Linked DNA regions of Amycolatopsis sp. NBC_01480. The protein of the gene in region 1 interacts with the protein of each later gene in a pairwise test. Links are inferred from orthologs where the notes say so. Each region holds a gene or a part of one and is shown on either strand. Other genes may lie near its edges. The genes, in order: thrS and rplA.

The links.
Region 2: the proteins of thrS (region 1) and rplA interact in binary tests that used the Escherichia coli proteins (3 or more experiments, as listed by UniProt). The link is inferred for Amycolatopsis sp. NBC_01480 from one-to-one orthologs.

Annotation. Positions count from the first base shown.
Region 1 is NZ_CP109442.1:9,186,173-9,194,349, reverse strand. The notes cover bases 3,340-6,318. They hold thrS (threonine--tRNA ligase), read left to right. Parts: upstream 3,340-3,804; coding sequence 3,805-5,832; downstream 5,833-6,318. Other genes in these bases: OG371_RS42795 (HIT family protein), read left to right, coding at 5,829-6,318; OG371_RS42805 (malonic semialdehyde reductase), read left to right, coding at 3,340-3,646. Also shown: OG371_RS42820 (SsgA family sporulation/cell division regulator), read right to left, coding at 1-5; OG371_RS42810 (sugar transferase), read left to right, coding at 1,344-2,864; more of OG371_RS42805, read left to right, coding at 3,032-3,339; more of OG371_RS42795, read left to right, coding at 6,319-6,377; OG371_RS42790 (MarR family winged helix-turn-helix transcriptional regulator), read left to right, coding at 6,475-7,005; pgsA (phosphatidylinositol phosphate synthase), read left to right, coding at 7,106-7,822; OG371_RS42780 (phosphatidylinositol mannoside acyltransferase), read left to right, coding at 7,819-8,177. UniProt on the Escherichia coli protein: Catalyzes the attachment of threonine to tRNA(Thr) in a two-step reaction: L-threonine is first activated by ATP to form Thr-AMP and then transferred to the acceptor end of tRNA(Thr). The rate-limiting step is amino acid activation in the presence of tRNA.
Region 2 is NZ_CP109442.1:3,929,054-3,937,084, forward strand. The notes cover bases 1,763-4,595. They hold rplA (50S ribosomal protein L1), read left to right. Parts: upstream 1,763-2,735; coding sequence 2,736-3,455; downstream 3,456-4,595. Other genes in these bases: nusG (transcription termination/antitermination protein NusG), read left to right, coding at 1,763-2,030; rplK (50S ribosomal protein L11), read left to right, coding at 2,110-2,544; OG371_RS18875 (alpha/beta fold hydrolase), read left to right, coding at 3,525-4,334; OG371_RS18880 (CaiB/BaiF CoA transferase family protein), read right to left, coding at 4,286-4,595. In the rest of the region: OG371_RS18845 (TIGR03619 family F420-dependent LLM class oxidoreductase), read right to left, coding at 1-241; preprotein translocase subunit SecE, read left to right, coding at 647-1,090; more of nusG, read left to right, coding at 1,170-1,762; more of OG371_RS18880, read right to left, coding at 4,596-5,473; OG371_RS18885 (IclR family transcriptional regulator), read left to right, coding at 5,552-6,262; OG371_RS18890 (hypothetical protein), read right to left, coding at 6,246-7,130; rplJ (50S ribosomal protein L10), read left to right, coding at 7,689-8,031. UniProt on the Escherichia coli protein: One of the primary rRNA binding proteins, it binds very close to the 3'-end of the 23S rRNA. Forms part of the L1 stalk. It is often not seen in high-resolution crystal structures, but can be seen in cryo_EM and 3D reconstruction models.

The DNA.
Region 1 (8,177 bases):
CGCATCGTCCTACCCTTCGTCTCCCTTCCCGGCCCGGACGACCGAGGACGACGATGAGACGCACGAGGCCGCCGATCCGGTCGCGGGTTCTCCGGAGATCACCCGTCCGGGGGCAGGCCGCCCCGCTGGTCCGTCGTCGCCCGCGCCGCGCAGTCCTACGCGCGCCCACTGGGCGGCCACCCGTACATACTGCGCGGTTCAGCCGCCGCGCGATAGCACCGTCGCACGGATGTCGAACCGGGCCGCGCGCGCCCCCGTGGTGGCATGACCCTGGCTAGCTCGGGGTTGTTCGTTCCGTATCCGCTGGTAGACGGAGTGTGGTCGCGGTGAACCACCCGTTTGCAGGCCCCCGAAAGTCGTGTTGTAGAGTTCTCCTCAACACCGCAAGGGCGATTAGCTCAGGGGGAGAGCGCTTCGTTCACACCGAAGAGGTCACTGGTTCGATCCCAGTATCGCCCACTGCCACGTGAGGCCCCGGACCGCCTGGTCCGGGGCCTCACGTGTTTTCCGGGCCCGGCTGGGCCAATCCGGTGATCTCCCCAGGTCGGGCCGCAGAGCCGAACGCCGAGCTTCCCCGGGGCGGGGTTACGGGCCGGTAACAAGAGTCCGTGGCCGGTCTGTGGAGTGGGTCTCGAGAGGCCCGCGAAAGCTCGACACTTCCGTCGCGATAGGCGTCGATTTCGTGGTTAACAAGCCCGAAATCCGCACTGAATGTGATCCTGGCCACTTTTTCGATCATAGTGCGGCGCGAGCCACCCGATCGGCCGTACGGAGCGCGGGCGCGAGGCGGCGGAAGTGGTAACTGGAGTGTTTCTTTCCGTGTCGCCGGAGCCGGGCGGCGGTGTGGAGGCGGCGGCGGGCGGGGGAGCGCCGGTGATGGCCAGGTTTGACGAAAACCCGCACTCGTGACACGACCACGGTGAATGTCACCCGGCTGGCAGCCGGTTTACCGGGTCCCGCGCGGCCGGGGGTCAAGTCCACAATGGACCGCCAGTCCGGCGGGCGTCCACTGTGGAGCCCGCGGCCCGGTTGGGCCGTTCGGGCGGCGGCTGCTCGGAGGTGGGACGGCCGTGGAATTTCGGCTACATTCCGTAGCGGTTAGTGGGATACGCTTTATTACGCATCGTCATCATCCTGTTATCAACACGGCATTCATTTGCGGGGAAGACGCCGAGGTTGTGGCTGGAAATCCTTGTAACGATGCCCAGAGAGCGGCCGATACCTTGGCGTGTATCACTCCTGCGGTAGCTGAATCGGGTAGGGCTGACGATCACTTTCGGTGATCATTCGTCTTAACTCAGCGTGTCGCCGGTAGCCCTCGAACCCTTGCTCCGGGAGGTCTGATGGAAGAGTCGGTGCGGCCCTCGTCCACGGTCAGTGAACCGCCGCCGCACATCGACCTCCGGGCGATCCCGGGGCCATCGCCCGCGCCCGCCGCGGAATCCGTGGAGCAGGACACCTCGAAAACGCATCCGGCGGCCTGGGAGAAGCGGTACCGGACCTGGGTGATCGCCAGCGACGTGCTCGCCGCGTTCGTGGTGATCGGGGTGAGCGCGTTTGTCATCGGCCGCGTGGCGCCCCAGGACATGCACGCGTTCGGCACGGCCCTTGCGGTGCTCTGCTCGCTGCCGGTCAGCCGCGCCTGGAGCCAGCGGGTGCTCGGCGAAGGGCCCGAGGAGTACCGGACGCTCGGGCGGGGCCTCATCACCGCGGCGGTCCTCGTGGCGCTCGGCGGGCTGCTCTTCCGGGCGCTGGACGTGCAGCCGTGGGTGTTCATCGTGGTGCCGGTGATCGCGCTTTTCGCCTTCCCCCAACGGTATCTGCTCCGCCAGGTGCTGCACCGCCGGCGCCGGCGCGGGCTCTGCCTGCTGCCGGTGATGGCGGCGGGCAGCCCGGCGACGGTGGCCGACCTGATCGCGCGCACGAAGTCCGAGGCCCACGTCGGCTGGCGGGTCGAGGCGGTCTGCACCTTCAGCGGGACCGGCGAGGACCGGGACAGCGGCGAGGTCGACGGCGTCCCGGTGGTCGGGCGGCTCGAGGAGCTGTCGCGGCACGTGCGCCGCGGCGGCTACCGCGTCGTCGCCATCACCGGCGACCAGTACTGGACACCGCAGCGGCTGCAGCGCCTGGCCTGGGACCTGGAGGGCACGTCGGCGGAGATGGTCGTGGCGCCGGTGCTGATGGAGGTGGCCGGGCCGCGGCTGAACGTCACCGGGGTGCTCGGCATGCCGCTGCTGCGGGTCACCGCGCCGATGTTCACCGGCGGCCACCGCTTCGTGAAAGAGGTCGTCGACCGCTGTGGCGCGGCCTTCCTGCTGACGCTGTTCTCGCCGCTGCTGCTGGTGATCGCGCTGGCCGTGAAGCTGGGCGACCACGGGCCGATCGTCTACAAGCAGCGCCGCATCGGCAAGGACGGCGAGAGCTTCACCATGCTGAAGTTCCGCACCATGGTCCCGGACGCCGACCGGATCCGGCAGCGGCTGGAGCGGGACAACGAAGGCGCCGGCCCGCTCTTCAAGCTCAAGCGCGACCCCCGCGTCACGCGGGTCGGCGGCCTGCTCCGCCGGTACTCGCTGGACGAGCTGCCGCAGCTGTTCAACGTGCTGGGCGGGCGCATGTCGCTCGTCGGCCCCCGGCCGCCGCTGCCGGAGGAGACGAAGAAGTACGCGCCGGACGCGCGCCGCCGCCTGCTCGTGAAGCCGGGGCTGACCGGGCTGTGGCAGGTCTCCGGCCGCAGCGACCTCACCTGGGCCGAGAGCATTCGGCTCGACCTGCGTTACGTGGAGGACTGGTCGCTGGCGCTCGACCTGCTGATCCTCTGGAAGACCTTCCGTGCCGTCGTCGCCGGCCAGGGCGCCTACTGAGCTGTCCCGCGAGGCCTTCGCGCGGCCGCCGACCTCCGGGCCGGCGGCCGCTTTTTCGTGCCCTGGCGGGGACTGTGGCCCAGGACACGATCAACTCCGGAAATAGTCAAACGCTCAACAAGGTTGGAGGGGGAGAAGGTGAACAGCACGGAAGGAACCCCATACCGATGACCACATTCGCTGAATCCGCCGAGGAACTGCAGGTGCCCGCCGAGATCCAGGACCTCCTGTTCCGCGAAGCCCGCACCGCCAACAGCTTCAGCGATGAGCCGGTGACCGACGAGCAGGTCCGCGCGATCTACGACCTCGTCAAGTGGGCCCCGACCTCGATGAACACCCAGCCGCTGCGCGCGCTCGTGCTGCGCACCGACGAGGCGCGCCGCCGCCTGGTGCCGCACCTGGCCGAGGGCAACCGCGCCAAGACCGAATCCGCCCCGCTGACCGTGATCCTGGCCGCCGACGTCGACTTCCACGAGAACATCCCGCAGGTCTTCCCGCACAACCCCGGCGTGAAGGACATGTTCGCCGAGGAGTCCGGCCGCGTGGAGTTCTCGAAGCTGAACTCGCTGCTGCAGGTCGGCTACTTCATCATCGGCGTCCGCGCCGCCGGCCTGGCCGCCGGCCCGATGACCGGGTTCGACGCCGCCGGTGTCGACCGCGAGTTCTTCGGCGAGAACAACTGGCGCTCGCTGGTCGTGGTGAACGTCGGCAAGCCCGGTGAGAACCCGTGGTTCGACCGCCTGCCGCGGCTCGAGTTCGAGCAGGTCGTCGAGACCCTCTGAACCACCGTTCGGCCCGCGGAGGCCGCCTCGCACCGGCGAGGCGGCCTCCGCCGTGTTTTGCGCCGACGCCTGTCAGGCCGCCGGAGGCCGACGGCTAGCATCGACGAAAGTCATCCTCGTCACGCTGCACAAGCCACCGCCCCAGAAGGAGCACGATCGTGTCGCATCCGCCGTCAGCCGCCTCAGCACCCGCCCCGCGCGTGGTGGTACCGGCGGGCACTACGGCGGGAGCCGCGGTCCGCGAAGCGGGCCTGCCGACCAAGGGCCCGGACACCGTCGTGGTGGTCCGCGACGCCGAGGGCAAGCTGCGCGACCTCGCCTGGACCCCGGAGGCCGAGGCCCAGGTGGAGGCGGTCGCCGCCAGCACCGAAGACGGCCGCAGCGTGATCCGCCACTCGGCCGCGCACGTGCTCGCCCAGGCCGTGCAGCAGGAGTTCCCGGACGCCAAGCTCGGCATCGGGCCGCCGGTGCGGGACGGCTTCTACTACGACTTCGCGGTCGACAAGCCGTTCACGCCCGAAGACCTGCAGGCGCTCGAGAAGCGGATGAAGCAGATCGTCAAGGGCGCCCAGCAGTTCTCGCGCCGCGTCTTCGGCTCGGTCGACGAGGCGAAGAAGGAACTGGCCGACGAGCCGTTCAAGCTGGAGCTGGTCGACCTCAAGTCCGATGTGGACACCAGCGAGGTGATGGAGGTCGGCGGCGGCGAGCTGACCAGCTACGACAACCTCGACCCGCGCACCAAGGAGCGCGTGTGGAGCGACCTCTGCCGCGGCCCGCACGTGCCCACCACCAAGTTCATCCCCGCGTTCAAGCTGACCCGGGTGGCCGCCGCGTACTGGCGCGGCAGCGAGAAGAACCCGCAGCTGCAGCGGATCTACGGCACCGCGTGGGAGTCGGGCGAGGCCCAGGAGGCCTACCTGGAGCGGATCGCCGAGGCCGAGCGCCGCGACCACCGCCGCCTCGGCGCCGAGCTGGACCTGTTCTCCTTCCCCGAGGAGATCGGCTCGGGGCTGCCGGTGTTCCACCCCAAGGGCGGCATCATCCGCCGGGAGCTGGAGACCTACTCGCGCCGCCGCCACGAAGAGGCCGGCTACGAGTTCGTGAACACCCCGCACATCAGCAAGGGCGAGCTGTTCCACACCTCGGGCCACCTGCCGTACTACGCGGACACCATGTTCCCGCCGGTCAAGTTCGACGACGAGGACTACTACCTCAAGGCCATGAACTGCCCGATGCACAACCTGATCTACCGCTCGCGCGGCCGGTCGTACCGGGAGCTGCCGCTGCGGCTGTTCGAGTTCGGCACCGTGTACCGGTACGAGAAGTCGGGCGTGGTGCACGGCCTCACCCGGGTGCGCGGCCTGACCATGGACGACTCGCACATCTACTGCACCAAGGAGCAGATGCCGGGCGAGCTCCGGTCCCTGCTCAAGTTCGTACTCGACCTGCTGGCCGACTACGGCCTCTCGGACTTCTACCTCGAGCTGTCCACCCGCGGCGACTCGGAGAAGTTCATCGGCGAGGACTGGGAGTGGGAGGAGGCCACCGAGACGCTGCGGCAGGCCGCCGTCGACTCCGGCCTCGAGCTGGTGCCGGACCCGGGCGGCGCGGCGTTCTACGGCCCGAAGATCTCCGTGCAGGCCAAGGACGCGATCGGCCGCACCTGGCAGATGTCCACGATCCAGCTGGACTTCAACCAGAACAAGCGGTTCGAGCTGGAGTACACCGCCCCGGACGGCTCGCGCCAGCGGCCGGTGATGATCCACCGCGCGCTGTTCGGCTCGATCGAGCGGTTCTTCGGCGTGCTGACCGAGCACTACGCGGGCGCGTTCCCGGCCTGGCTCTCGCCGGTGCAGGTGGTCGGCATCCCGATCACCGCCGACCAGGTCGAGTTCCTCCAGGGCGTGGAGAAGGCGTTGCGCGCCAAGGGAATCCGCGTGGAGACCGACGCGAGCGACGACCGGATGCAGAAGAAGATCCGCACGCACACCACGCAGAAGGTGCCGTTCATGCTGCTGGCCGGCGCCAAGGACGCGGAGGCCGGCGCGGTGTCGTTCCGGTTCCGCGACGGCGGCCAGATCAACGGGGTCGCGGTGGACACCGCGGTCGAGGCGATCGCCGAATGGGTGGCCCGCCGCGAGAACGCCTCGCCGAGCGCCGACGCCGTGGAGGCGATCCTGCGGTGAGCGGCCCGGACGGCCCGGAACTCGTCGAGCAGGACGGCGCCGGGGTCCCGGACGCGTTGCAGCGCCTGTGGACCCCGCACCGGATGGCCTACATCAAGGGCCAGGACAAGCCGGACGACGACGAGGCGGACGGCTGCCCGTTCTGCCGCATCCCCAGCCTCGACGACGAGACCGGGCTGGTGCTGGCGCGCGGCGAAACGGTGTACGCGCTGCTGAACCTGTACCCGTACAACCCCGGTCACCTGATGGTGGTGCCGTACCGGCACGTGGCGGACTACACCGAGCTGACCGTCGAGGAGACCCGTGAGCTGGCCGAGTTCACCCGGCACGCGATGCGGGTGGTGCGGGTGGTCTCGGCGGCGCACGGGTTCAACATCGGCATGAACCAGGGCGTGATCGCCGGCGCGGGCATCGCGGCGCACCTGCACCAGCACCTGGTGCCGCGCTGGGGCGGGGACGCGAACTTCATGCCGGTGATCGGGCACACGAAGGTGCTGCCGCAGCTGCTGGGCGAGACCCGGAAACTGCTCGCCGACGCCTGGTGACTCCCGCTGCGGCCTCGTGACCGGCGATGACGGTGCTCACCGGCGCGGCCGCTCGCGAGCAGGTAATTGAGTCCTCAATCAGGGGTAGAATGGGGTCATGTCCGAACCTCGATGGCTTTCCGGCGCCGAGCAGCAAGTCTGGCGCGACTTCTCCATGGCCACCACCATGTTGCAGGCGCACCTCGAGGGCCAGCTCCAGCACGAGTCGGGCATGCCGCACACCTACTACGAGGTGCTCGTCTCCTTGTCCGAGGCCGAAGGCCGTCGGCTGCGGATGAGCGAGCTGGCCGCGGTACGGCGTTCCTCGCGCAGCCGGCTCTCGCACGCCGTCGCCCGGCTGGAGGCCAAGGGCTGGGTGCAGCGCGAGTCCTGCCCCACGGACAAGCGCGGGGCCTGGGCGGTGCTCACGGACGCCGGGTTCGCCGCGCTGGAGGAGGCCGCGCCGGGCCATGTCGAGGCCGTGCGCGAGAGCCTGTTCGACGCGCTTTCGCCCGCGCAGGTGGCCGCTTTGGGCGAGATCAGCGCCGCGATCCTGGACCGGCTCCGGCCGCGCTGCGCGGCCGCGGAGGCCGCCGAAGCAGCGGCCGGCTTCGTCGCGCCGGTCGTCGAACTGCCGAAATCCGGCTGATCGCCCGGCGGGTCGCGGGGCGGGACGTCGGGGTCCGCGGGGCGGGTCGATAGGCTTTCGACGCCCACCCGCCCCCGAGCCAGGTGCACCAGACGACGAGATGCTCAATATTTTCGCCCGTGCCTCAGTCTCCCGCGTCACCGATCCCATCGGCCGGACGCTGGTCCGGGCCGGACTGACCCCCAACGCGATGACCGTGATCGGCACCGCGGGTGCCGTCGCGTGCGCGCTCGCCTTCTTCCCGCAGGGGCTGCTGCTGTGGGGGACCTTCACCGTGTGGGGGTTCGCCATGCTGGACCTCCTCGACGGCGCCATGGCCAGGGCCCGCGGCTACGGCACCCCGTTCGGCGCCGTGCTCGACGCGACCTGCGACCGGCTGGTGGACGGCGCGCTGTTCGCCGCCATCGCCTGGTGGTGCTTCGTGGTGGACCACAACAACCGGGCCGCGGCCGCCGCGCTGATCTGCCTGGTGCTCGCCCAGGTGATCTCGTACGTCAAGGCGCGCGCCGAGGCGTCCGGGCTGGAGGCCGACGGCGGCCTGATCGAGCGGGCCGAGCGGCTGATCATCGCGCTCGTCGGCACCGGGCTGCACGGCCTCGGCGTGCCGTGGACCGTGGAGATCACCCTCTGGCTGCTCGCGGTGCTCTCGGCGGTCACGCTGATCCAGCGGGCCGCCGCGGTCGCGAAGGCCGCCCGCGCCGTCGCCGCCCGCCAGGCCGCGGAGACGGCGGAATCCGCGGAACCACCCGCGTCGCCGGACGCCGGACCGCAGGCGCCGCTGGCCGGCGACGTGCAGCCGGGCGGGGCGCAGCCGTGAGCGCGCTGTCCCGGCGGCTCGGCGAGTTCGGTTACGCGGCGGGCTGGAGCCTCACCCGCCGGCTGCCGGAGTCGCTGGGGGCGATGCTGTTCGGCCTCGGCGCGGACGTCGCCGTGCGCCGGGGCGGCGGCGGGGTGCGCCAGCTGCGCGCCAACCTCGCGCGCGTGGTGCCGCAGGCCGACGAGACGGAGCTGGACGAGCTGGTCCGCCAGGCCATGCGCTCGTACGCGCGCTACTGGTACGAGACCTTCCGCCTGCCCGCGATGGACCGGGACACGGTGATCGGCAAGGTGGGCGCCAAGATCACCGGCGTCGAGAACATCGACGCCGCGCTGGCCGAGGGCAACGGCGCCGT
Region 2 (8,031 bases), 5.3 Mb from region 1 along the record:
CGGCGGCGGTGAGCGTGACGATCGGGTCGAGGAAGCGGACCAGCTCCGGCGGGTAGGGCTGCTCGGCCGTGCCGCCGCCCGGGTAGTAGTCCGAGGGCTCGACCGGGGTGAGTACCCGGTCACCGGTCCACAGCGAGGAGTAGCCGATCCGCTCGGCCGCGGCCGCGAATCCGGCGATGACGGCGGGGTCGGCCAGCTGGCCGTACTGCGGCAGGGCGAGTCCGAGTCGTAACGCGGTCACCGGGCCTCCTTGAAGGTGGCTTTTCCTTGTTGGGGAAGGGGATTCGGCCACGGGACGCGAGTCGCCGCCCAGCACGGGGCAGTTTGGCGATTAATCGCGAAACGGGGCACGCGGTCATCCTGGCACGGCCGCGCCGCGGGTGCCGCGCACAGCGGCGGGCGGCGCGGACTGCTCTGAAGGGGCGCGGTTGCGAGACTCCATACGGCTTGCCGTAGACTTCTGAACTCGGAACGCACTACGGTCAGCCCCGCTGGATGGTGGGGATGATGGAATGCGTCCTCCGGAGCCCGGGCGACCGGGCTCCACAGGGGTGTAGCTCAATTGGCAGAGCAGCGGTCTCCAAAACCGCAGGTTGCAGGTTCAAGTCCTGTCACCCCTGCGTACGGGTACTGGTGAAGCGGAGGAGTGGTCGTGAGCGACAGCGACGCCAGCGGCGAGCACGAGCAGGACGATTCGGGCAAGCAGCCCGGGATCGAGTCCCGCCCGGTGAGTGCTGCGGCTCGGCGTGAGCGCCGCGCTTCCGCCCGCCCGTCCGGCAAGTCCGAGGCGCGTCCGGAGAGCAAGAACCGGCCGGCGGGCAAGGCGGGCGACAAGGTCGCGAAGCCCGCCGACGCCAAGGGCGCACCGACCCCGAAGCGGGACCAGAAGGCCAAGAAGCCTTCGGTCTTCGCCCGGATCATGCGCTTCATCCGCGAGGTCTGGGCGGAGCTGCGCAAGGTCATCTGGCCCAACCGCAAGCAGATGGTCACCTACACCGCGGTGGTGCTGGTGTTCGTGGTGTTCATGGTGGCCCTGGTGAGCGGCCTCGACCTGGGCTTCAAGCAGGTCATCGGGCTGGTCTTCGGCTGACGCCGAAAGTGCGCGCCACCGTGCGCCGCGCGGGCCGGCCTGCCCGGACCCGGCAAGTGATCAACTGAGAGGACGGAACGTGACCTCCGACAACGGCACAGGAGCCGGTCGCGACCTGACCGAGCTTTCCGACGAGCAGGTGCACGCGGCCCTCGGCGACGAGGCGTCCGCCCACCTCGAGCCCGTCGAGGTGCCCGACGCCGACGAGGTCGACGGAACCGCCGACGAAGACACCGCGGCCGACGACACGGCGGACGAGGCCACCACGGCCGACACCGAGGACGCCGAGGCGGAGGTGGCCGAGCCGGCCGCCGAGGCCGACGACCCCGTCGCCGCGCTGCGCGCCGAGCTGATGGCCGCGCCGGGCGAGTGGTACGTGGTGCACTCCTACGCCGGGTACGAGAACAAGGTGAAGACCAACCTCGAGACCCGGACCACGACGCTGGACGTCGAGGACTTCATCTTCCAGATCGAGGTGCCGACCGAAGAGGTCACCGAGATCAAGAACGGCCAGCGCAAGCAGGTGCAGCGCAAGGTGCTGCCCGGCTACATCCTGGTCCGGATGGACCTGAACGACCAGTCGTGGAGCGCGGTGCGCAACACGCCGGGCGTCACCGGGTTCGTCGGCGCGACCTCGCGCCCGTCGCCGCTCACCGTGGACGAGGTGCTCAAGTTCCTCGCGCCGCAGGTCGAGAAGGAAGCCCCGGCCAAGGCCGGCAAGGGCGACTCCTCGGCGGCTTCCGCCCCGCTCGGCGGCGGCACCGTGGAGGTCGACTTCGAGGTCGGCGAGTCGGTCACCGTCATGGACGGCCCGTTCGCGACGCTGCCCGCGACGATCTCCGAGGTCAATGTCGACGGGCAGAAGCTGAAGGTCCTGGTGTCGATCTTCGGCCGGGAGACCCCGGTCGAGCTGTCGTTCACCCAGGTCTCCAAGATCTGACGGCCGGGAATACGGCCGGCAGTCCCCGCGTACTGGCAGGTGTGCGGGGGACTCAAGTCAGTTAGAAGGACACAAGGTAATGCCACCCAAGAAGAAGAAGCTTGCGGCGATCATCAAGCTGCAGATCAAGGCCGGTGCGGCCAACCCCGCGCCGCCGGTCGGCCCCGCGCTGGGCCAGCACGGCGTCAACATCATGGAGTTCTGCAAGCAGTACAACGCGGCGACCGAGTCGCAGCGTGGGGACGTCGTCCCGGTTGAGATCTCCGTGTACGAGGACCGGTCGTTCGACTTCAAGCTGAAGACGCCGCCGGCCGCCAAGCTGCTGCTCAAGGCCGCGGGCGTCGACAAGGGCTCGGCCGAGCCCCACAAGACGAAGGTCGCCAAGGTCACCTGGGATCAGGTTCGCCAGATCGCCAAGACCAAGGAGACCGACCTCAACGCCCAGGACATCGACCAGGCCGCGAAGATCATCGCCGGTACTGCTCGTTCCATGGGCATCACGGTCACGGACTGAGTCTTCTGCCTCGACTCCGTCGAGGCGGCGAGATCGCCTTGAGCCGATTTCTTCCCTCCCGATTCCGCCCGGCCAGGGGCCGGTCGAAATCGCTCAGTCCAGAAACCGGCGCGATCTCGCAGTTTCCCGTGGGAGAGCCAGTGCGGCTCGACACCACACTGATCCGATTTTCTTTAGGTAAGGACAGAAGCATGACCAAGCACAGCAAGGCCTACCGCCAGGCTGCCGAGCTGATCGACAAGGCGCGCCTGTACGCGCCGCTCGAGGCCGCGAAGCTGGCGAAGGAGACCTCCAAGACCAAGATGGACGCGACCGTCGAGGTCGCGATGCGTCTCGGTGTGGACCCCCGCAAGGCCGACCAGATGGTCCGCGGCACCGTGAACCTGCCGCACGGCACCGGTAAGACCGCCCGCGTCATCGTCTTCGCCGTCGGCGACAAGGCCGCCGAGGCCGAGGCCGCCGGCGCGGACGCGGTCGGCACCGACGAGCTGATCGAGCGCATCCAGGGTGGCTGGCTCGACTTCGACGCCGCGATCGCGACGCCGGACCAGATGGCCAAGGTGGGCCGCATCGCCCGCATCCTCGGCCCGCGTGGCCTGATGCCGAACCCGAAGACCGGCACCGTGACCCCCGCGGTCGCGAAGGCCGTCTCGGACATCAAGGGCGGTAAGATCAACTTCCGCGTCGACAAGCAGGCCAACCTGCACCTGGTGATCGGCAAGGCGTCGTTCGACACCGAGAAGCTGGTGGAGAACTACGCGGCCGCGCTGGACGAGATCCTGCGCGCCAAGCCGTCCTCGGCCAAGGGCCGTTACGTCAAGAAGATCACCTTCACCACCACGATGGGCCCGGGCATCCCGGTCGACCCGGCGCGGACCCGCAACCTCCTGTCCGAGGAAGCGGCCGTCTGAGTCGCACATCACGCGAAAGGGCGGTCACGCAATGTGCGTGGCCGCCCTTTTTTCGTGTCTGATGGGGACATGCCGACCTTCACGTCGTTCGACGGGCTCCAGCTGAGCTACACGGTGTGGGAAGGCGACGGCCGGCTCCGGCGCCCGGTTCTGCTCCAGCACGGTTTCGCCGCCGATTCCCAGGCCAACTGGGTCGGTCCCGGCGTCGTCGAGGCGCTGCTGGACGCCGGCTTCACCGTGGTGGCCCTGGACGCGCGCGGCCACGGCGGATCCGAGAAGCCGCACGACGAGTCCCGCTACGGCGAGGAAACGATGGCGCGTGACATCTCCGCGTTGCTCGACGAGCTGGGCTACGACGAGGTGTCGCTGGCCGGCTACTCACTGGGCGCGATCGTCGCGCTGACCGTGGCGGCGAACGACAAACGCGTGCGTTGCCTGGCCATCGGCGGCGTCGGCTCCGGGGTGGTGGACTTCGGCGGCGTCGACGTGCGCGTGGTGTCGCCCGAGCAGGTCGCGGCCGGGCTGCTGGCGAAGGACCGCGCGGACGTGCCGGCGGCCGTCCTGCCGTTCCGGCGGCTGGTCCGGCGGACCGGTGGTGACGTCGAGGCGCTGGCCGCGGTGCTGCGTGCTTCCCAGCAGCAGACGCGGATCGACCTGACCTCGATCACCGTCCCGACGCTGGTGCTGGCGGGGGAGTCCGATCAGCTGGCGGCCGAGCCCGAGCGGCTCGCGGCGGCCGTCGCGGGCGCCCGGCTGGTGCGCGTGCCGGGTGACCACATGACGGCCGTGGCCGACCCGGCGTTCGTGGCCGCGCTGGCCGGTTTCTTCGCCTACTCCGACACCGGCGACACCAGACTGGCGATTTCCTCGCCCGCGTAACCGAGTTCGGCCAGCACCTCGGCGGTGTGCTCGCCCTGCGCGGGCGTGTGCCGCCGGACCGAGGCGGGGGTGTCCGAGAGGATCATCGGCGGCCCGACCTGGCGGTACGTGCCCTCGGTGGGGTGCTCGACCAGCGAGACCAGGCCGCTGCCGGTGTAGTACGGATCGGTCTCGACGTCCTCGAGCTCCAGCACCGGCGCGAACGGGATGGACAGCCCGGCGCAGATCTCCTGCCACTGCGCGGTGGTCTTCTCGACCGAGACGCGGCCGATCTCCTCGTACAGCTCGCCGTAGTGCTTCGCGCGGCTTGCGGGATCGCCGAAGCGCGGGTCGTTCGCCAGGTCCTCGCGATCGGCGGCGAGGAAGAAGCCGTGGATGTTCTTTTCGGTGTAGGGCAGGATGCACGCCCAGCCGTCGGCCGTTTTGACCGCCTGGTGGCCCTCGGTCATCGAGCGGTTGAAGCCCATCGGGCCCACCGCCGGCTCGAAGGTGTGCCCCGCGAGGTGCTCGACCAGGTTGAACGCCAGCATGGTGTCGGCCATCGGCACCTCGACCCGCTGGCCGCGGCCGGTGGTGCGCTGGTGGACCACGGCGGCGAGCACGGAGTAGACGATGGTGAGTGCGCACAGCTTGTCGGCGAGGATCGTCGGTGCGTAAGTGGGTTTGCCGGTGGCGCGGCGCATCAGGTCGGCCATGCCGGAGGAGGCCTGCACGATCTCGTCGTAGGCGGCCAGCCCGGCGCGGTCGGAGTCGGTGCGGAACCCCTGGGCGTTGCAGTAGATCAGCTTGGGGTTTTCGCTCGCCAGCTGCTCGTAATCGAGGCCGAGGCGCTGCAGCGCGCCGGGGCGCATGTTGGTGACCAGCACGTCCGCCGACTTCACCAGCCGCAGGAACGCCTCGTGCCCTTGGGGCGACTTGAGGTCGAGCTGGACGCTGCGCTTGTTGCGGTTGACGTTGAGCGCGAGCGCGCCCATGCCGTCGTGCCGCTGCGGGTGCGTGCGCCGGGTGCTGTCACCGGCCGGCGACTCGACCTTGACCACGTCGGCCCCGAGGTCGCCCATGATCTGGGTGGCGTAGGGGCCCATCACCACGGACGACAGGTCGATCACCCGGATGCCGTGCAGGGCGCCTTGTTCCACTGTGCTCCTCCTTGGTTGGTCTTGGTTTTAATTTAGGCAACCTAAGTAATCTACGCAATGTGATACCTTGGTATCTATATGGATAAATCTCGGCAGCACCACCGCACGGTCGACCGGGTGGCGTCGATCCTGGAGGCGGTGGCGAACAGCGCGTCGGGGCTGACGTTGACGCAGCTCGCGGCCCGGCTGGACGCGCCGGTGTCGTCGGTGCAGAAGCTGGTGAACGGCCTGGCGGCGGTCGGCTACCTCGACGAGGAGGACCGCCGTTTCGTGCTGGGCCCGGCGCCGCACGTGCTGACCGTGCGCTCAGGGCGCGTGCCGGTGCGGTCGATCCCGCACGCGTCGCTGGCCGAGCTGGCTTCGGCGTCGGGCTGCGCCGCTTTGCTCGCGGTGCAGGTGGGCGACAGCGCGGTGTACGTCGATTGGGCCGGCACGGACGAGCCGTTCGACTACGCGCTTTCCCGCTCGCTGCGCTCGGCCCTGCCGCACACGGCGGCGGGCCGCGTCCTGCTCGCGTCGCTCCCCGAGGCCGCCCGCCGCGCCGCGGTGACGCACGAATTCGGCCCCGACACCCGCGCGGCCGTCGACCTGCTGACTGCGTTGGCCACGATCCGCGCGGAGGGTTACGCCCTGGTCGACTCGGGCCACGTGCTGGAGACGATGGCGGCGGTCGCCGTCCCGGTCGTCGAATCGGACCGGGTGGTGGCGGCGCTCGCTTTGTCGGCCCCGTCGGCGATCGTGACGGGACGGCTCACGGAACTGGTGGGGCTGCTCAGGAAGTCGGCGTAGTCGAGGGCTGCGACGGGGAGCACTTCTCCGGCCCGGGCGAGTGGCCGGTGATGAGCCACTGGCCCTTGTCGACCTTGGTCACCTGGAAGACGCCGAGCGCGGGCCCGCCCACGACGGCGTAGTCGCAGGAGTCGATGGTCGTGACGTCGGCGGGCGGCGGACCGGACACATAGGACGGAAGCGATTCGGCGTAGTCGTTCATGTTGGTGACCTGCTTGTGCAGCGCCTGAACGGCCACCCGGCAGTCCGGCTGCCCGACGTCCTTGGCGAACTTGGTCTGCACGTCCTCGCGGAACCGGCCGCAAGCGTCGTCGACGAGGCCCTGCGCGATGTTGTGGTAGACGAAGCGCACGGCCTCGTACGGGTTCGTCGAGTAGATGTGGTTGGTGTGATAGGTCCCGCCGCCTTCGGCCGCGATCTGGGCCGAGGACTTGCCTTCGTCGCTGGGGAAGAAGTGGCGGTAGGCCCAGGTGGCGGCGATCGCGATCAGCAGGATCACGATCAGCCAGCCCAGGACCTTGCCGCCGAGGCGCTTCAGCCAGCGCGGGGCTCCGCGGCGCGGGCGGCGGGGCTGTTCGTACGGCGCCAACGCTCCCGGCGGGCCCGGCGGGACGGGCGGCTGCCAGCCCGGCTGCGTCGCCGGCGGCTGCGCTCCCACGGCGACCAGCCCGGCGTCGGGGGCCGGAGCGGGCTGGTTGCCCTGCTGGGCCTGGGTGAACCGCAGATAGTCCTGGAACTGCTGGAATTGCTGGAACTGGCGTAGTTGCTCGGGATCGAGCGCGGGCTGCCCCTCGGACGGCTGTGGCAGTGCGGGTGGCTGCGCGGAAGGCTGCGGCAATGCGGGTGGCTGGGCGCCGGGCTGCGGCAGCGCGGGCGGCTGCGCGCCGGGCTGCGGCAGTGCGGGGGGTTGCGCGCCAGGCTGTGTCACGGCCGGAAGCTGCGGCCCGCTCTCGGCCGGATTCTGTTGCGGCGCAGGCGTTTGCGCGGCCGGGCCGGGCGCTGAGCCCGGCGGCTGCGACACCGGCGGGGTGCCGTCGGCAGGGGTGGGACCCGGGTCGGGGTCGCCGGTCCGCTCGCTGTGATCACGCTGCTCCGCCACGTCACCATGATGCCCGCTCGGGTGTGAATTCTCCGAACCCGGGCGTCTTGTCGCTGGTCAGGAGGGGGTGGCGGGAAGAGTCGGGAAAGCGTGTCGTATGCTTGTCCACGGTTCTACCGAAGACCGCTGGTTTTCCGAGCGCCCCATGGCGTGAAGAACGAAGGTCCTGCCACGAAACGTGCAGGCGGCCCGCGCAGGAGGAACGAGGCTCGCCCGCGACCCCGGTCGTGTGCCATCAAACGCCCCGCGCCTGTTGCGCAGGGGCGTTTTGTCGTTTCGATGGGGCTCTCGTGCCAGTGGAAACACTAGCCAAGAGAGGAGGCGACCATGGCGAAGCCCGACAAGGTGGCGGCCGTCGCCGAGATCGCGGAGAGCTTCCGCAGCAGCTCGGCCACCGTCGTTACCCAGTACACCGGCCTCTCCGTGTCCCAGCTGTCCCAGCTGCGCCGCGCTCTCGGCACCAGTGCCAAGTACCGGGTCGCGAAGAACACCCTCGTCGAGCGTGCCGCCAAGGACGCCGGCGTCGAGGGGCTCGAGGACCTGTTCGTGGGCGCGACCGCGATCGCCTTCATCGAGGGTGAGCCGGTCAACGCCGCGAAGGCCCTTCGCGACTTCGCGAAGGAAAACAACGCGCTTGTCATCAAGGGCGGCTACATGGACGGCAAGCCGC